3 regions of the Isoptericola sp. NPDC060185 genome follow, and region 1 is predicted to be linked to each of the others. Evidence: predicted binding sites of a transcription regulator. Region 1 holds the regulator's gene; each other region holds the start of a gene.
The links. Region 1 encodes HrcA, which represses chaperone genes, less so after heat shock. Its sites were predicted from a motif close to TTNGCACTCGNNNNNNNCGAGTGCNAA; they were not measured.
Positions count from the first base shown of each region.

Region 1 (6,317 bases):
GGCGTCCGCGAGCGTGCGGCCGCCCTCCTCGAGCGCGCGGGCGCACGCGGCGTGCAGGCGGCGCGCCTCCCCGGGGAGCAGCTCGTGGTCGACCGCCTCCTGCATGAGGGCGTGGCGGAACCGGTAGCCGTCGCCGTCGGGCACGAGCACGTGCGCCTCGACGGCCTCGCGCGCGGCGGGCTCGGCGGCGTCGAGCCCGTCCTCGCCGAGCATCGCGGTGAGCAGGGCGTGGGGGGCGTGCTGGCCGGCCGCCGCCACCGTGCGGCAGAAGGTCCGGGCGCCGTCGCTCAGGGCGGAGTAGCGCAGCAGCAGCAGGTCGCGCAGGGACGTCGGCATCGCCTCGCCCGCGAACGCCGCGAGCTCCTCCGCGTAGAACGGGACGCCCTCGGAGCGCTCCGCGAGCTCGCCGAGCACCGGGCCGGGCAGCTCGCGGCCGGGGCCGCGCGTCGTGACGAGGGTCGTGACCAGGCGCGCGGCGTCGGCGGCGTCCAGGCGGGCCAGCTCGACGCGGGCGGCCAGGCGGGAGCGTTCCAGCTCGGCGAGCGTGGTGCGCAGCGGGTGGCGTCGTCCGACGTCGTCGCTGCGGTAGGTGGCGACGACGAGAAGGGTCGAGCGCGGGGCGGTCCGGGCCAGCCGGGCGACGACGGTCCGGGTCACGTCGTCGGACCAGTGCAGGTCCTCGAGCACGAGGACGACCGGCCGCGTCGCGGACACGGTCGAGACGAGGTCGGCGAGCACCTCGGGCAGGCGGCCGTGGTCGACGTCGCGCCGCACCTCGACGAGCGCGGGGGCGAGCGTGCCGAGGGCGTCGGCGGCGGGGCCCGCCGCGTCCAGGGTGGCCTCGGGCCCGAGCGCGTCGACCACGTCGGCGAGGACGCCGGTGAGCGCAGCGTAGGGGAGGGGGCCGGAGCCGGAGTCGGCGCACTGCCCGCGCAGCACGAGGGCGCCGCCCGCGGCGTCGGGGAGCCCGGCGAGCCCGGTCAGGAACTCGGCCACGAGCCGGGTCTTGCCGATACCCGCCTCGCCGCCCACCACGACCGTGCCGCCGGAACCGTCGAGGGCTGCGGCGAACGCGTCGCGGAGGGCGGCGAGCTCGGCCTCGCGACCGATCATGGGCGGTCGGGATCCAGTGGTGGGGTGCGGCCCGAGGGCCGACCCGGTCGAGGTGGCGGGCACCTCGTCATCGTGCCAGGCCGGCGCGCTGTCCGCCGGGGTCGCACCGACCGGCGAGACGTGCTCCTCGCCGGGTGCCACGGCCGCGGTCACAGCGTCCAGGACCGGCTCGTGCCCGCCGTCAGGAGGCCCCACACGCGGCGGTCGGCCCGGCGGCGGGCGGCCACACGGCCGCGGCCGCGGCGGTCGCCGCCCGTCAGGGCCTCCCGACGCTCGACGTCCCGCAGGAGCGTCTGCTCGGCCTCCGCCTCGCGGAGACGGAACTCGTCGTAGTACAGGAACTCGTTCATCACGGATCTCCTTCGCCCGAAGCCCCGGTGGCTGCCGGTGGTTCCACCCTCGGCTCCTGAGGTACGGCGGCGGATCGGTCAGGTGCCGCATCTTCGCGGCGGGGGGTACCTCAGACGCCGCCGTAGGTACCTCAGACGGCGGCCGGGGCGTGCCGGGCGGGTCGCCCGCGGACCTGTCGTGACCCCGCGTAGGATGGCACTCGGGATACGAGAGTGCTAAGCGTGCGCGAGGCGAGGGAGGACCGTGAGCGAGGAACGTCGGCTGGCCGTGCTGCGCGCGATCGTGGAGGACTACGTCCACACGCGCGAGCCGGTGGGGTCGCGCGTGCTCACGGAGCGGCACGGCCTCGGCGTCTCGCCCGCCACCATCCGCAACGACATGGCCGCGCTCGAGGAGGCCGGGTACATCGCCCAGCCGCACACCTCGGCCGGCCGCATCCCCACCGACAAGGGGTACCGGCTCTTCGTCGACCGCCTCGCGGAGGTGCGCCCCCTGACCAGCCCCCAGCGGCGGGCCATCGAGACGTTCCTGTCCGAGGCGATCGACATGGACGACGTGCTCGGCCGCGCCGGGCGCCTCATCGCCCAGCTCACGGGGCAGGTCGCCGTGGTCCAGTACCCGTCCCTGCGCGTGTCCGGGCTGCGGCACCTGGAGCTCGTCCCCGTCGGGGGCGCGCGCCTGCTGGTCGTCGTGATCACGGACACCGGCCGCGTGGAGCAGCGCTTCCTCGACGTCGGCGCGGGGCCGGGGGCCGAGCCCGCCGTCGTCGCGGTGGACTCGCCCGCCGGGCCGGCTCCCGACCCGGGGGCCCTCGACGAGGGCACGCTCGGCGAGCTGCGCGGCCGCCTCAACGCGGCCGCCGCGGGGCGGCGCCTCACGGACCTGCCGGAGGCGTTCGCGCGCGTGGTGGCAGGGCTGGACGCCGAGCTGGCCCCGCTGGCCCGCGGGATCGCGGACCTGGTGGTCGACACGCTCGGCGCGCAGCGCGAGGACCGCATCGTCCTCGCCGGCACCGCCAACCTCGCCCGCGCCGAGATGCGCTTCGAGCAGGGCCTCAGCCCGGTGCTCGAGGCCCTCGAGGAGCAGGTGGTGCTGCTCGGGCTCCTCACCGAGCTGGCCACCGAGCCCGCCCCGGGGTCCGGCCCCGGGGTCGGCATCCGCATCGGCCACGAGAACCGCCTCGACGGCCTCACCGAGACCTCCGTCGTCGCCTCCGGCTACGGCAGCGACGGCGACACGGTGGCCATCCTGGGGTCCATCGGCCCCACCCGGATGGACTACCCGGGCACGATCGCCTCGGTGCGCGCCGTCGCCCGCTACCTGTCCCGGGTGCTGCCCAGCTGACGGCCCCCGGCGAACCCTGACCCACACGACCTGACCGTGCACGTCACCGACACGTCACCGAAGAGAGACCTGTGACCGACTACTACGAGATCCTGGGCGTCCCCCGCGACGCCTCGGCCGAGCAGATCAAGAAGGCGTACCGCAAGCTCGCCCGCGAGCTGCACCCCGACGTCGCCGGCGAGGCCGGCGAGGATCGCTTCAAGGACGTCGCCCGCGCCTACGAGGTGCTGTCCAACCCGGACAAGCGCCAGCAGTACGACATGGGCGTGGACCCGAGCTCGCCGTCGGGTGGCGCGGGCGCCGGCTTCGGCAACGGGTTCGGCTTCCAGGACATCTTCGAGACGTTCTTCGGCGGCGGCGGCCAGCCCGCCGGGCCCGTGCCCCGCGCCCGCCGCGGCCAGGACGCCCTCGTGCGCATGGACATCGACCTCGCCGAGGCCGCGTTCGGCGCCAAGCGCGAGCTGCAGGTGGACACCGCGGTCGTGTGCGGCACCTGCGGCGGCAACGGCTGCCGCCCCGGCACCGACCTCAAGACCTGCGACGTCTGCCAGGGCCGCGGCAACGTGCAGCGCGTGGCGCGCTCCTTCCTCGGCCAGGTCATGACGACCGCGCCCTGCGCCGCCTGCCAGGGCTTCGGCACCGTGATCCCCGAGCCGTGCGCCGACTGCTCCGGCGAGGGGCGCGTGCGCTCGCGCCGCACCCTCACGGTCAACGTGCCGGCCGGCGTCGACACGGGCACGCGCATCAAGCTGACCTCGCAGGGCGAGGTCGGCCCCGGCGGCGGCCCCGCCGGCGACCTGTACGTCGAGATCCGCGAGAAGCCGCACGACACGTTCGTGCGCCGCGGCGACGACCTGCACTGCACCCTGCAGGTGCCGATGACGGCGGCCGCGCTCGGCACCGTCCTCGACCTGGAGACCCTCGACGGCCAGCAGGAGATCGACCTGCGCCCGGGCACCCAGCCGGGGCAGGTCGTGACGCTCAAGGGCCTCGGCGTCGGCCACCTGCACGCGGGCGGGCGCGGCGACCTCAACGTGCACGTCGAGGTCCAGGTGCCCTCCGGCCTGGACGAGGAGCAGACGGAGCTGCTGCGCTCGCTGGCCGCGCTGCGCGGCGAGGAGCGCCCCGAGCCGCGGCTGACCGCGGCGCACCCGGGCGTCTTCTCGCGGCTGCGGGACAAGCTGAGCGGCCGCTGACGTGAGCGCCCCCGTCTTCCTCGCCGACGGCGGCGCGCTCGGCGCGCTGTCCGCGGGCGACGTCTACGTGCTCGACGGCGCGGAGGGGCGGCACGCGGGCGTCGTGCAGCGCCGGGGTCCGGGGGAGCGGATGGACGTCGTCGACGGCGCGGGCACGCGGCTGCGCTGCGTGGTCGACGCCGTCGAGGGCGGCGAGGTGCGACTGCGCGTCGACGAGGTGGTCGCGGAGCCCGCGCCCGCCGTCATGCTCACGCTGGTGCAGGCGCTCGCCAAGGGCGACCGGGACGAGCTGGCCGTGGAGGCCGCCGTCGAGGTCGGGGTCGACGCCGTGGTGCCGTGGCAGGCCGACCGGTCCGTCGTCGTGTGGCGCGGGCAGCGGGCCGCGAAGTCGCACGCCAAGTGGGTCGCCACCGTGCGCTCGGCCGTGAAGCAGGCGCGCCGCGCGTGCCTGCCGCCCGTGGCGGAGCCGGTCACCACGCGCCAGCTCGCCGCCCGCGTCCGCGAGGTCGTCGCGGCCGGCGGCGGCGCCGTCGTGCTGCACGAGGACGCGACGACGCCGCTCGCGGGGGTTGCGCTGCCCGTGCCGTCGTCGGACCCGTCGGCCCCGCCGGCCCTGCTCGTCGTCGTCGGGCCGGAGGGTGGTATCTCCGACGCGGAGGTGGCCGCGCTCGAGGAGGCGGGTGCCGTGACCGCGCGGCTCGGCCCGCACGTGCTGCGCACGTCCACGGCCGGTCCGGTCGCCGTCGCGCTGCTCAGCGAGCGGCTCGGGCGCTGGGCCTGACCGGGCGGGGAGGCGGCCCGGCGCGGTAACGTCCGGGGCATGACGAGCGCCACCACCGACTGCCTGTTCTGCAAGATCGTCGCCGGCGACCTGCCCGCGGACGTGGTCGCCACCTCGGACTGCGTGATCGCGTTCCGCGACATCGACCCGAAGGCCCCGGTGCACGTGCTGGTGGTGCCGAAGGAGCACCACGGCGACGTCGCGACGCTCGCCGCCGCGGACCCGGCCCTGCTGGCCGAGGTGGTCGGGCTGGCCGACCGCGTGGCCGGCGACCTCGCCGACGGCCAGTACCGCTTCATCTTCAACTCCGGCCCCCGCGCCGGGCAGAGCGTCTTCCACGTGCACGGCCACGTGCTGGCCGGCGCGAAGCTCGGCTGGACCCCCGCCTGAGGTAAACCGCGTGCCGGGGCGGGCGCCCGCTCGATAGACTCGTGTCGCCCACGAACTCGTCTCGCGAAGGAGGGCCCCGGCGCAGCCGGCCCCATGACATCGACACCCCACGCCGCCTCCGGCACCCCCGGCGCGTCGGCCGCGCACGCCGAACGGTCCACCGAGCACCGCATCGTGGTGCCCACGCACGTACCGATGGTGGCCCTGCTCGGCAGCAGGGACTCCGTGCTGCGGGCCGTCGAGGACGGGTTCCCCGGCGTCGACGTGCACGCGCGCGGCAACGAGATCGTGGTGAGCGGCCCCGCCGGCGAGGTCGCCCTCGTCTCCCGCCTGCTGGACGAGCTCGTCGAGGTGGTCGAGTCGGGCACCCCGCTGACCCCCGAGGTCGTGGCGCGCTCGGTCCAGATGCTCACGGCGGCCTCCGCGCAGCGACCGGCCGAGGTGCTCACGTTCAACATCCTGTCGAGCCGCGGCCGCACCATCCGCCCCAAGACGGTGGGCCAGAAGCACTACGTCGAGGCGATCGACGCGAACACGATCACGTTCGGCATCGGCCCGGCGGGCACCGGCAAGACCTACCTCGCGATGGCCAAGGCCGTGCAGGCGCTGCAGGCCAAGCGCGTGAACCGCATCGTCCTCACCCGACCGGCGGTCGAGGCGGGGGAGAAGCTCGGCTTCCTGCCCGGCTCCCTGAGCGACAAGATCGACCCGTACCTGCGGCCCCTGTACGACGCGCTGCACGACATGATGGATCCCGACGCGATCCCGCGGCTCATCGAGGCCGGCACGATCGAGGTGGCGCCCCTCGCCTATATGCGCGGAAGAAGCTTGAACGATTCTTTTATCATTCTTGACGAGGCGCAGAACACCTCCGCCGAGCAGATGAAGATGTTCCTCACCCGCCTCGGCTTCGGCTCGACGATGGTCATCACCGGCGACGCCACGCAGGTCGACCTGCCCGGCGGCACGACGTCGGGCCTGCGGGTCGTCGAGGACATCCTCACCGGCGTCGACGACGTCGAGTTCTGCCGGCTGACCTCGGCGGACGTGGTGCGGCACAAGCTGGTCAGCGACATCATCGACGCGTACGCGCGGTGGGACGTCGCGACGGCGCGACCGGACCAGGGACGACAAGCACGACA
Region 1 covers NZ_JBHWYY010000072.1:4,270-10,586, forward strand. The annotation lists gene ACFWDO_RS17485 (ATP-binding protein) at 1-1,176, opposite strand, end outside; gene ACFWDO_RS17490 (hypothetical protein) at 1,263-1,463, opposite strand; gene hrcA (heat-inducible transcriptional repressor HrcA) at 1,708-2,808, shown strand; gene dnaJ (molecular chaperone DnaJ) at 2,880-4,004, shown strand; gene ACFWDO_RS17505 (16S rRNA (uracil(1498)-N(3))-methyltransferase) at 4,006-4,785, shown strand; gene ACFWDO_RS17510 (HIT domain-containing protein) at 4,825-5,175, shown strand; gene ACFWDO_RS17515 (PhoH family protein) at 5,269-6,317, shown strand, end outside.

Region 2 (6,317 bases), on a different contig from region 1:
CGCGCGGCGTACGCCGGCACGCCCTCGCTTGTCGTGTGGGACTTCGAGAAGGAGTAGCCGCACTCGGATCGCGACACACGATTTGTCACGAGGCTGCCGTCCGTGGACGCAGGCTCATGCTCGGTTCGTGTCGTGCCAGACTCGGCGCGATGAGCCCTCTGACCAGCCCGGGCGCCGTCCGCGCCCCGTACCTCGAGGCGGCCGCCAGGGCCGCTGCCCTGCTGCACGACCCACGTGTGGCGGGCGCGTGGGACGAAGGATCGATCCTGGACGGCATGACGCTCGGCGCGCTCGCCGGCCACCTGGCGCGCAGCATCCTCCAGGTCGAGTGGTTCCTCGACGGGCCGCTCGGCCAAGGCATCGAACCCACGACCGCGGTGACCTACTACGCCCGCATCGTGGACGCCCCGGACCCGGGCTCGGCGCTCAACCGTGGCGTGCGAGCGCGCAGCCAGGAGTCCGCGCTGGCGGGCGCTGGGGCCGTGGCGAGCGACACCGCGGAGGCGCTCGACCGGCTGCGCGCCCGGCTCCCGCAGGAGCCTGCCGACCGCCGCGTGGCGATCCTGCACCGGCCTGGCGAGGAGATGCTCCTCGACGAGTACCTCCGCACCCGGTGCGTCGAGCTGGCCGTGCACACCGACGACCTCGCCCTCAGCGTCGGGGCGGACATGCGCGCGCCCGACGCTGCGACGGGGGTCGCGATCGACCTCCTTGTCGCCGCTGGCGCCGAGCGGCACGGCCGGCTCGCCGTCCTGCGTGCCCTCACCCGGCGTGAGCGAGACGATGTCGGGGCGCTGCGCGTGCTCTGAGTCAGGCCCGACGGCCGCACCTGCAGCACGGGCGGACCGGTCCGCTCGCGGTCTCCCGGCTCGTCACACCGTCGCGGGCAGGGGCCGGCCCGCGTGCAGCTCGGCGACGAGCGACGCGACGACGGCCTCGAGCGCGTCCTGCCCGCCGCCGTGGGCGCGGGCCACCGCCCGCTGCCGCTGGTACGACGCGCCGCCGCGCACGATCTCGCGCGCGCCGTCGAGCTCGGCGGCGCAGCCCAGCCGCTCGGCGACGGGCTCCAGGGTCGCCAGCAGGCGGGGGAGCGCGTCCGTGACGAGCTCCTCCTCGCCGGCGTCGTCGAGGATGATGATCGCGTCGGTCCCGTAGCGGGCGGCGCGCCACTTGTTCTCGTGCACGAACCACGGCGGCAGGGTGGGCAGGCGTCGGCCCTCGTCGAGCATCGTCGACAGGTGCTCGACCAGGCAGTGCACCAGCGCGCCGAGCGCGGCCAGCTCGAGGGTGTTGGACGTGCCGTCGCAGATGCGCACCTCGACGGTGCCGAAGTGCGGGGCCGGCCGCACGTCCCAGCGCACCTCGGTGAAGTCGTCGATGACGCCGGTGTGCAGCATGTCCGCGACGTACCGCTCCAGCTCGGCCCAGGCGCCGAACTGGTACGGCAGCCCCGCTGTCGGGAGCTGCTGGAAGATCATCGTCCGCATCGAGGCGTACCCGGTGTCGTCGCCCCCGAAGAACGGCGACGACGCCGACAGCACCTGAAGGTACGGCAGGTACACGAGCAGCGAGTTCACGATGGGCAGCACCTTGGCCCGGTCCTCGATGCCCACGTGCGCGTGCACGCCGTAGACGATCTGCTGGCGCCCCACCACCTGCGCCCGGTCGACGACGGTGGCGTACCGCTCCTTGTCGGTGACCTTCTGCTGCGACCAGTGCGCGAACGGGTGCGTGCCCGCGCCCATGAGGTCGACGCGCATCGGGCCGGTCGCGTCGTGGATCGCGGCGATCCCCCGCTCGAGGTCCGCGATCGCGTCGGGGACGGTGCGCCGCACACCGCTGATCACCTCGACGGTGTTCCGCAGGAACTCGGGCTTGACGTAGCGGTGGCGCACGTCGTCGGCCACCGCCTCGATGACCGCGGGGGCCACCTGCCGGAGGTTGCCGGAGTCGGCGTCGACCAGCGCGAGCTCCCACTCGAGGCCGACGCTCGACCGGTCGGAGGCGGCGAAGTCCAGCACCATGCGGGCCATGCTTCCACGGGGGGACGGCGGGCCGCGCGCCGGTCCGGCGGCGTCCCGGTCCGCGCGGGATCAGCGCAGCGGCTCGACGACCAGCACGTGCTGCGCCCCGCCGACGCGCGTGAGCACGAGCGTCGCCTCCGCGTCGCCCTTCGGCGAGAGCTGGGCGCGCAGCTGCTCCGGCGTCACGGCGGTGCCCCGCTTCTTGATCGTGAGGCGCCCGACGCCGCGCTCGCGCAGGTACGCCTTGAGGCGCTTCAGGTTGAACGGCATGAGGTCGAGCACCCGGTAGCCGGTGGCGAGGGGTGCGACCCCGGCGGCCTGCGGCGCCGCGGGCTGGTCGGTCGTGACGTACGCGATGGTCCGGTCGAGCAGGCGCCCGCCGAGCTCCGCGGCGGCGTGCGCCACGAGCCCGGCCCGGATCACGGCGCCGTCAGGCTCGTACAGGTAGGCGCCGGCGGGCCCGACGTCGGGAACGAGGTCCGAGCCGTCGCCGTCGGTGCGCAGGGTGCGGGACGCCGTCGCGCCGTCGCGCGTCGTGAGCACGAGGGCGGAGCGGCCCGGCCCGGCCGGGGCGAGCGGGCCGAACCACAGGCCCGCCTCGACGACGTCCCCGTCCACGGACACCCACTGCGTCTCCGCGTCCTCCGGGAGCCCCTGGTGCGGGATGCCGGGCCCGACCTTGATCCCGAGGGCGGGGACCTGGTCGCGCAGCGCCCAGACGGCGTCGAGCGGGGGCGCGTAGGCGGCGGGGTCGAAGACGCGGCGCCCGCCACGCGTGCGCCGGGCCGGGTCGGCGTACACGCCGTCCACGCCCTCGGCGGCGAGGTCGAGCGCGAGCCCGTCGGCGTGCCGCACCTCCGCCTCGGGGAAGTGGCGCAGGTTCACGGTGGCGAGCGCGGCCGTCATCTCGTCGACGTCCGTGGCGAGCACCCGCAGGCCCACGCCCGCGAACGCGAGCGCGTCGGCGCCGATCCCGCTGGTGAGGTCGGCGACCTTCGTGACGCCGGCCGCGAGGTAGCGCCGGGCGTGCAGGGCGGCCACCACGAGGCGGGTCGCCTGCTCGACGCCGTCGGGCGTGAAGAGCATCCCGTCCGCGAAGTCGCCGAGCTTGGCGCGGGCCTTGGCGCGCAGCCGCGACTGGGTGAGCGCGGCGGCGGCGAGGTCGGGGTCGACCCCGTCGGCCCGCAGCCGCGTCGCGAGCGTCATGGCCTGCTTCTCGTCGTACGGGGGGAGCGAGTTGAGCAGCGCCCACCCGTCCGGGCTCAGCAGCTTGCTCACGGAGGCGGCGTCCATCGGGCCATCGTCTCAGGCGCGCCGGGGCTCTCGGGCGCGGCCCGGGCGTGACGCCCTCGGCGAACTGCTGGCACTCGACTTGTCAGAGTGCTAACGCCTGCCTAGATTTGTCGTCAGCGACCGCAAGGCTGTGCCGGCACCCGCGACGACGGCCGGCCCTCGGACGCGACCTGGTCAATCAGCAAGTCCATCCACGCATCGCGAATCAAGGAGGTCCGACGTGTCGGTCCCCATCAAGCCGCTCGAGGACCGGATCGTCGTCAAGGCCATCGAGGCCGAGACCACGACCGCTTCCGGCCTGGTCATCCCGGACACCGCCAAGGAGAAGCCCCAGGAGGGCGAGGTCCTGGCCGTGGGCGAGGGTCGCTTCGACGACAAGGGCAACCGCGTCCCCGTCGACGTCAAGGTCGGTGACAAGGTCATCTACAGCAAGTACGGCGGCACCGAGGTCAAGTACGCCGGCGAGGACTACCTCGTCCTGTCGGCCCGTGACATCCTCGCGGTCGTCGTCGCCTGACGACGCCGAACGCAGAAGGCCTCGCACCGTCGTCGGTGCGAGGCCTTCGTGCTTTGCTCAACCGGTCTTGCGTGCTCCGCCGGCGAGGATCGCGGACCGCTCGTCCTCGCTGAGGCCGCCCCACACCCCGTAGGGCTCGCGGACCCGGAGCGACTGCTCGCGGCACTGCATCATCACGGGGCACGAGCGGCAGATCGCCTTGGCCGCCTCGGCGCGGCGTCGACGCGTCGAGCCGCGCTCACCCTCGGGGTGGAAGAACAGCGTGTCGTCCGCGTCGCGGCAGGAGCCCTGGTACTGCCACTCCCACAGCTCCATCACCGGACCGGGAAGCCTCGAGATCTCCGTCATGGCGAACAACCTACAAGTTGTGCAGAAGTTGTTCAAGGTCCGGTTTTGTGACCGGGTTCGATGATTCAGTGTTCAACTTTCCGGTGCGCGCTGAACGGGTTCGACCGGGTTCTGAACTGCTTTGACCTGCGTCGACGAGATGTTCCGCGGCGCGCCCGGTGGCGCGGTGGCGACCCTCCGATCCTCTCGGCAGAATCGACGCCATGACCTCATCCCGGCCCGCCCCTCACGGGGGCGGGTCTCGCGCGTCGAGCCCTGGCCTCGCCGTCGCCGCGGTCGCCAGGCGCCTCGGGGTGGCCCCCGCCACCCTGCGCACGTGGGACCGCCGCTACGGGCTCGGCCCGTCCGCCCGCACCGCAGGCTCGCACCGTCGCTACACGCCCGAGGACGTGGCGCGGCTGCTCGTCATGCGCCGGCTCACCCTGGAGGGGGTCGCGCCGGTCGACGCCGCGCGGGCCGCGCTCGAGGCCGGCGTCCAGGAGCTGGAGGAGGCGACGGAGCAGGCCGCGTCCTCGGCGTCCGGCGAGGATGGCCAGGACTCCTCGGAGGGTGCGGGCGAGCGGCCCGCGCCAGCGGCCGGCGACGAGCCGCCGCGGCCGGGACGCGCGCACCTGAGGGCCCTGCCCGGCGGCGGCGAAGGAAGCCCTGCGGCCAGCAGCCACGTCCCGGGTGGGAGCGCTTCCGGCCGGGTGTCCGCCGTCGTCGACGCCGCCCTCGCGTACGACCAGCAGGCCTGCGACGAGATCCTGGCCATCCCGGCGCAGGGCGACCCCGCGGCATGGTGGACGGAGATCGCCGAGCCCGCGTGGCAGCGGGTCGCCCAGCGGACGGTGCTCGCCGGACCGGGCGCCGTGCCGGAGGTGGTGCTCGCGACCGCCGCCCTGCGTGCGCTGCGCGACTTCACCGAGGCGTTCGAGCGGGCCATGGTCGCCGGGGGCGCGCCGCCGGCCAACCACCCGAGCCGGATGCGCAAGATCGTCCTCATCTTCGCCGCGCCCGACGAGGTGGTGCCGTTGTCGGCGCACGCCCTCGCCGCCGCGCTGACCGCGAAGGGCGCGACCGCGCGGATCGTCACCGGCCCGGCCAGCACGCACCGCTCGCTCGAGCTCGTGACGATGGTGCGGCCCGCCGCCCTCGTGCTCGCCACGTCGCAGCGGCGCCCGGACCTCGACCTCGTGCACGCCGTGCACGAGGGGTTCGCGGAGCTGCCGATCATCGTCAGCCTGCGCCGCGACGACGCCGCGAGCGAGCTGCCCCTGGCCGCGACCGTGCAGCGCGTGCGGTCGTTCACCGCGATGCTGCACGAGGCCCTCGCCGTCGTGGCGTGAGCCGCGACGGGAGCCGCGACGTGAGGTCCGCCACGGGCGGCCCCCGCAGGGGCGGACGGCCGGAATAACCGAGGGCCTCAGAACGTAGACTCCTGTCATGACGGACTCGACCTCGCCCGCGCACGACCCGTTCGGATTCCTCGGCCTCACCTACGACGACGTCCTGCTGCTGCCGGGGTACTCCGACCTCGCCCCGTCGGACATCGACACCACGTCGCGCCTCACGCGCGAGATCTCCCTGCGGGTGCCGCTCGTCTCGGCCGCGATGGACACCGTCACGGAGTCGCGGATGGCGATCGCGATGGCCCGCCAGGGCGGCATCGGCGTCCTGCACCGCAACCTCTCCATCGAGGACCAGGCGTACCAGGTGGACCTGGTCAAGCGGACGCAGACCGGCATCATCTCCAACCCGGTGACGATCGGCCCGGACGCCACCCTCGAGGAGCTCGACAAGCGCGCGGGGGAGTACCGCATCTCCGGCTTCCCGGTCGTGGACGCGGGCGGGCACCTCACCGGCATCGTCACCAACCGCGACCTGCGCTTCACGCCCGTCGCCGAGTGGGGCACCACCAAGGTCTCCGAGGTCATGACGCCCGCCCCGCTCATCACGGGCCCGGCCGGGATCTCGCGCGAGGACGCCACGCTGCTGCTGCGCAAGCACAAGCTCGAGCGCCTGCCGCTGGTCGACGACGAGGGCCGGCTCGCGGGGCTCATCACCGTCAAGGACTTTGTGAAGTCCGAGCAGTTCCCGAACGCCTCCAAGGACGGCCAGGGCCGCCTGCTCGTCGGCGCGGCCATCGGCTACTT
Region 2 covers NZ_JBHWYY010000003.1:73,663-79,979, reverse strand. The annotation lists gene ACFWDO_RS01935 (class I SAM-dependent methyltransferase) at 1-57, shown strand, start outside; gene ACFWDO_RS01930 (maleylpyruvate isomerase N-terminal domain-containing protein) at 150-809, shown strand; gene ACFWDO_RS01925 (glutamate--cysteine ligase) at 873-2,024, opposite strand; gene ACFWDO_RS01920 (SAM-dependent methyltransferase) at 2,094-3,317, opposite strand; gene groES (co-chaperone GroES) at 3,538-3,834, shown strand; gene ACFWDO_RS01910 (WhiB family transcriptional regulator) at 3,892-4,182, opposite strand; gene ACFWDO_RS01905 (MerR family transcriptional regulator) at 4,386-5,510, shown strand; gene guaB (IMP dehydrogenase) at 5,608-6,317, shown strand, end outside.
Region 2: groES (co-chaperone GroES) is a predicted target of HrcA. The motif match lies at 3,385-3,411, and genes of this name have one in related genera.

Region 3 (6,317 bases), on a different contig from region 1:
CGCCACACGGCGGCGAAGTACGCGGCGGCGGGCGAGTCGGCGTCCATCCGGTAGTCCCAGTCGGCGAGCAGGTCCTGCCCGGCCGCGACGTACGAGTCGTCGAGGTCGATGTCCAGCAGCGCCGGCACGAGGGCCTCCGCGAACGCCGACCAGTCGTCGTTCTGGATGCGGTTCATGTCCTCGACGGTGAAGGGGCGGCCCGTCGCGATCTGCTCCGTCAGCAGGGTGCGGATGCGCTCGGAGCGGTAGCCGTAGTCCCAGTCGTCCGCGAGGTACGGCTGGGTGCCGCTGCGCAGCACGGCCTGGTTGGCCGCGACGACGAAGCCCTCCTGCGGGTCGAGGGCGCGGGGCATGTCGTCCGGGTCCACCCAACCCTTCCAGTCGTAGCGCGGGTCCCAGCCGGGCCGGGGCCACGTGCCGCCGGACGGCACCGGGCCCTTGACCTTGGCGCGCACGGGGATGCGGCCGGGCGCCTGGTAGCCGATGTGCCCGTCGGTGGTGGCGAAGACGATGCTCTGCGCCGGCACCTCGAACAGCGCGGCGGCGGCGCGGATGTCCTTGGCGTCCTTGGCCGTGTCGAACGCGAAGACGGCGTCGGCGGTGCGGCCCGGCTGCAGCGCCGTCCACTGCAGCGCGACGGCGTACTCCCCGAACTCGGTGCCCTCCTGCGTGGGCGCGCCCACGACGTCGCCGACGTCGAGCACGTCCGAGACGATCGGGCCGTGCTCGGTGCTGCGCACGGTGAGGTCGACGGGCTTGCCGCCCGCCACGCGGATGGTCTCCTTGCGGACGTCGAGCTGCTCCCAGTCCTCGGCATCGCCGTCCTTGAGCCAGGTGTCGCCGCGCACCCGCTCGATGAAGAAGTCGGTGACGTCGGCGCCCATGTTGGTCAGGCCCCAGGCGAGGTCGCCGTTGTGGCCGATGATCACGCCGGGGAAGCCCGCGAACGAGAAGCCCGCGACGTCGAAGGGGCACGCGTCGCTCACCTGGTTGCAGTGCAGGCCCACCTGCGACCAGATGCCCGGCGCGGAGAGCGCCAGGTGCGGGTCGTTGGCGAGCATCGGCTTGCCGGACGCCGTGTGGTCGCCCGAGACGACCCACGAGTTGGAGCCCGCCGCGTCGCCGCGGCCCACCAGCACCGGGACCGCGTCGAGCGCGCTGCGGGCGGAGTCGACGGCGGAGCCCAGCGCGTCCGTCGCCGCACCGGCGCCCGTGGTGCGCCCGGTGAGGGCGGACGTGAGCTCGGCGTCCGACGCCGGGCCGCCCTCCTGCGAGGCGTCGCCGGTGACCCGGTTCGCCAGGTCGCGGTTGCGCAGCACGGGGTGGTTGCCGCTGGCGTCGTAGTCCGGGAACAGCTCGTCGACCAGGTCCGTCTCGCCGAGGGTGCTGTAGGCGAGGGCGCGGTCGAGCTCGCTGTCGTAGTTGCCGCGCAGGTCCCAGGCCATCGCCTTGAGCCAGGCGAGCGAGTCCACCGGGTCCCACGGCTCCGGCTCCTGCACGTCCACCGTCGCGCCCAGCACGGTGTACTCGACGCCGAGCTCCTCCGCGTCGCGCCCGTCGAGGTAGGCGTTCACGCCCTGCGCGTACGCCTGGAGGTACTCCCGGGACTCGTCGGAGATGTCGTGCCACTCCTGCTCCGCCACCCGGCGCCAGCCGAAGGTGCGCGTCACCTTGTCGGCCTCGATCGCCTCCGGGACGTCGCCGACGAGCTCCGCCAGCCGCCCGGCCGTCACGTGCCGGCGGTAGTCCATCTCGAAGAAGCGGTCCTGCGCCTGCAGGTAGCCCTGCGCCTGGAACAGGTCCTCCGGGGTGTCCGCGTAGACCTGCGGCACGTCCTGCGCGTCGCGGCGCACCTCGACGGCGGAGGTGAGGCCCGGCACCTGCTGCGTGCCCTCGTGGTCCGGCAGGGGGCGCCGCAGCGTCACGACGGTGAAGACGGTGGTGGCCACGAGCGCCAGCACGACGACGACCGCGACACCGGCGACGGCGCTGCGGAGCCGCGAGCGCCGGGCCGGACGGGGCCCCGTCTCCTCGTTCTCCGTACCGTCCGACGAGGGGTCCGGCTCGGACGGGCTTCCGGGTGCTGCAGGGGTGGCGGTCGCTGACACGCAGGCGAGACTACCGTCCGGCGTATGATTGGCACTCGCATCACCTGAGTGCCAGCATCCCGCGTCCCGCGGCAGGTGCCGGCGTCCGCCCCGAGGAGATCACGTGCCCACCTACGCGTACCGGTGTGCCGACTGCGGCCACGCCTTCGACGTCCACCAGGCGTTCACCGACGACTCGCTCACCGTCTGCCCCGAGTGCGGCGGCGCGCTGCGCAAGCAGTACGGCTCCGTCGGCGTCACCTTCAAGGGGTCGGGGTTCTACCGCACGGACTCGCGCTCCGGGTCGGGCAAGAGCACCGGCACCTCCTCCAGCACCGTGTCGGCGGGCAAGGAGTCGTCCGGGTCGTCGTCGTCCTCGTCGTCCGGCAGCTCGTCGTCGAGCGGCTCCTCGTCGAGCTCGTCGTCGTCGGGCGCCTCCAAGGCCGCGTCCTCCTGACCCGTCGCGAGGACGCCGGCACCGGGGCGCTGGCCTGAGCGCTGCCCCCAGGGGTCGGTCGTCCACAGGCGCGCCGACGGGTCAGGGCGGGCGCACGACGGGGACCTAGCGTCGCCGCCATGCCGCTGCCCGACATGCTGACCCGCCCCTCCCGACGCCGCTCCGACGAGCCCGCCGGTCCCCGTGACCGCGGCTCCCCGCCCGGCCGCCGCGCCCTGCGCCGCCTGCGCGCCGCCCTCTGGCGATCCCGCTTCGTCCTGGCCGCCGTGTGCTGCGGGTTCGCGGCCGTCGCCGTCGTCCAGGCGGTGCGTCCCGCGCCGCCGCCCTCCGTCGACGTCGTGGTCCCCGTGCGCGAGCTGCCCGCCGGCGAGCCGGTGTCCGCGGCCGACCTCACCACCGTCCCCGTGGCCGCAGCCCTCGCCCCCGAGGGCGCCGTCGCCTCCCCCGCCGACCTCGTCGGCCGCGCGCCCGCCACCGCCCTGCCCGCCGGGCTCCCGCTGCGCGCCGAGCTGCTTCCCGGCGGCGGTGTCGTGGCCCAGGCGCCGGTCGGCACGGTCGTCGTGCCGGTCCGCCTCGACGCCACCGCCGCCGGCTGGCTGCGCCCCGGCGACCGGGTCGACCTCGTGCGGGCGGGCGAGGCCGGCGGCGGGTCGCGCACCGACCTCAATAGCGACGCAGATGGCGATCCCGCGCCGTATCTCGCACGGCGGGCCCTCGTGCTCCCCCGCCCCGCTGCGGGAGCTGCGACCGACGCCGGCGGTGGCCTCCTCGGCGGCCCCGTGGGGGCGTCCGACGGCATCGACGTCACGCTCGTGGCCGTGTCCGAGGACGAGGCGCCGGGGCTGTCCGCCGCGTCGGGCGGGGGCACCGTCGGCGCCGTCCTGGTGAGGTGAGTCGGGTGCGCTGAGCCGGGTGAGTGAGCCGGGCGAGGTGAGCCCTGTCACGTGCGCCGTCGCCGTGACACACCCGCCCCGCCGTTGCGGCGCCGGGACTCGCCCGCGAGAATCGGCGACCGTCAGCCGCCGGGTTCTCCCGGCGCGTCCGCACCACCAGGGGGCATCACATGAAGAGCATGCTTGCAGGCTTCAAGGAATTCATCATGCGCGGCAGCGTGGTCGACCTCGCCGTCGGCATCATCATCGGCGGGGCGTTCACAGCCGTCGTCACCGCCATGGTCGACAACATCCTCAACCCGATCATCGGCGCGATCTTCGGCAAGCCCGACCTGACGAACCTGTGGGACATCACGCTCCGACCCGAGCACGGCGACGTCGCGGCGTCCGTGATGTCCATCGGAGGCTTCCTCGACGCCGTCCTCAACTTCCTCATCATCGCGGCCGCGCTGTACTTCGCGATCGTCCTGCCGCTGAACAAGCTCGCCGAGCGCCGCGCCCGCGGCCAGGTGGAGGAGCCGGAGCCGCTGGCCCAGGACACCGTGCTGCTGCAGGAGATCCGCGACCTCCTCGCCGCGCAGGCCGGGCCCGCGCGGCACTGACGTCCCGGGACGCCACACACGGCGGCGTCAGCGTCGGCGGCGTCAGCGTCGGCGGCGTCAGCGTCAGCGGCGTCAGCGTCAGCGGCGGCGGCGTCAGCGTCGGCGGCGTCAGCGTCGGTGGCGTCGGCGCCGGCGTCGGTGCCGGCGTCAGCGGCGACCCCAGTGCGGTGGGACGTCCCGCAGCAGCCGGTCGTCGTTGTCGTCGTGCCCGCCGCGGTCGTCGGAGGTCTGGCCCATGACCGTCTCCCGCTCCGTGCCCTGACGCACCACGCGGCGACGCCTGCGGCGCGGGGCGGCCGTGCTCGGCGCGGTCTCGTCCGGCTCGGCGCCGGACGGCGTGGCGGCCCGCTCGGGGGAATCGTTCACCCGGCCATTGTCCGTCACGCCGTGCAGCGGGCCGCCGCGCCCCGCACGGTCAGGCCTCGGGCGACCCGTCGTCCTTCGCAGTCTCCTTGTCCGTGGCCACCCCGATGTCCTCCGGGCCTGCCTCGGCGCCGTCCTGAGCCACCGCGGCGTCGTCCGGCGCGACCCCGGCGCCCTCCGTCGTGGCCTCGACCTCGTCGACCGTGACGTCGCCCGCGGCGTCGTCCGTCACCAGCCCGGCCTCCTCGGCCGCCGCTTCGACGGCGGCAGAGCCCACGGCGTCGACGGCCGCGGCATCGACGGCCGCGGCATCGACGATCGCTGCGTCGACGGCCTCGGCGTCGTCTTCCGGCGCGACGTCGACGACCTCGACGGCCGGGGCGACGTCGACCGCCGGCTCGTCCTCGTCCGGCAGCACCGGCACGACGACCTCCCGCGGCGGCACGACGCCGCCGGCGGTGCCGATGCGCTCGTCGCGCACCCGCTGGACGAGCCGGCGCACGCGGTCGGCCTCGCCGTCCGGGTCGAGGAACGCGGCGGCGGACCAGACCTGCGTCACGACCCACCCCAGCCGCTCGAGCCGTTCGGCGAGCTGCCGGTCCCGCACGCGCACGGACGGCTCGGCCACGTACGCGGCGTCGTCGGTCAGCACGGCGACGAGCAGCTCGCCCGGCAGGTCCGGGTGCCCCACGACGAGGGGGATGCGGTCGCCGTCCGGGGCGCCGTAGTCGGTCTCGACGAGGTAGCCGAGCTTCCAGAGCCGCTCGCCCAGGTCGACCAGGAGCCGGTCGGGGGCGCGGCCGACGTCGACGCCGTTGCCGAGGCGCACCTGGTCGGCGACGCCGGAGCGCCGCTCGGCGAGGTCCAGCGTCTCGACCAGCAGCCGCGGGCCGGCGCCGCGCAGCCGCTCGGGGTCGAGGGCGTCGGCCCGGAAGCAGGACACGACGTGCAGCCGCTTGCGGGTGGCGCCCAGTGCGCCGACCAGCATGGCCTCTCCCCCGGCCTCGCCCAGCACGCCGAAGCGGTGCAGCACGCGGCCGTGCGGGGTGCGGCCGAAGCCGACGGACAGCAGCACGGTGTCCCGGGACAGCCCGGCCACGCCGGTGATGTCGGCGACGACGACGGGCTCGGGCCGCGAGCCCGAGAAGAACGGCGCGAGCGCGGGGTTGGCGCGCACCTCGGCGAGCAGCGCCTCGCGCACCCGGTCGGCGTGCGCGGCCGTCACCGTGACGACGGCGAACGTCTCCTCCGGGCGGGTCAGGGCGTGCTCGATGGCGACCTCGACCACGCGGTCCACCTCGGCCTGCGTGCTCTCGACGCTGCCCGAGACCGGGTCGGGCATGCCCGTGCCGTCCACCACGTCCAGGTGCACGAGCGCCTCCGCGCGCGGCAGCGGTGCCGGCCGCAGCAGGCCCTCGTAGCCGTGCGCGGCGAGCAGCCGGGTCAGCTCGGGGTCGCGGCTGTTCTCGTGCGGCTGCAGCGTGACCGTGGGCAGCAGGGCGGCCAGCTCGTGCACGCTGGTGCCCGATGCCGAGCGCGGGTCCCCGACCACCACGATCTGACGGCCGCGCGCGATCGCGGGCACCACGACCTCCGTGGGCACGTGCTGGACCGCATCGAGGATGACGACGTCCGCCGTGCGGTGCTCGGGCAGCAGGTGCGGCACCAGGGTGGGCGTGGCGACCAGCGCCGGACGCAGGCGCCGCAGCACGTCCCCGTGCCGTTCGGCGACGTCCCGCAGGGTCGTCATCCGGCCCTCCATGAGCTCGGTGAACAGCGCCTCCGCGGAGTCGCGGTCCTCCCGCATCGCGGCACCGAGGTGGGCCCGTGCGGCGACCCGCACCGGCTGGGACAGCGCCGCCAGGTGCTCGCGGTCGAGGTCGCGGAAGCGGCGGGCGAGCGCGTCGAGCCCCAC
Region 3 covers NZ_JBHWYY010000031.1:10,736-17,052, reverse strand. The annotation lists gene ACFWDO_RS11930 (penicillin acylase family protein) at 1-2,108, opposite strand, end outside; gene ACFWDO_RS11925 (FmdB family zinc ribbon protein) at 2,212-2,544, shown strand; gene ACFWDO_RS11920 (SAF domain-containing protein) at 2,664-3,437, shown strand; gene mscL (large conductance mechanosensitive channel protein MscL) at 3,608-4,039, shown strand; gene ACFWDO_RS11910 (hypothetical protein) at 4,187-4,405, opposite strand; gene ACFWDO_RS11905 (hypothetical protein) at 4,455-6,317, opposite strand, start outside.
Region 3: ACFWDO_RS11925 (FmdB family zinc ribbon protein) is a predicted target of HrcA. The motif match lies at 2,137-2,163, and genes of this name have one in related genera.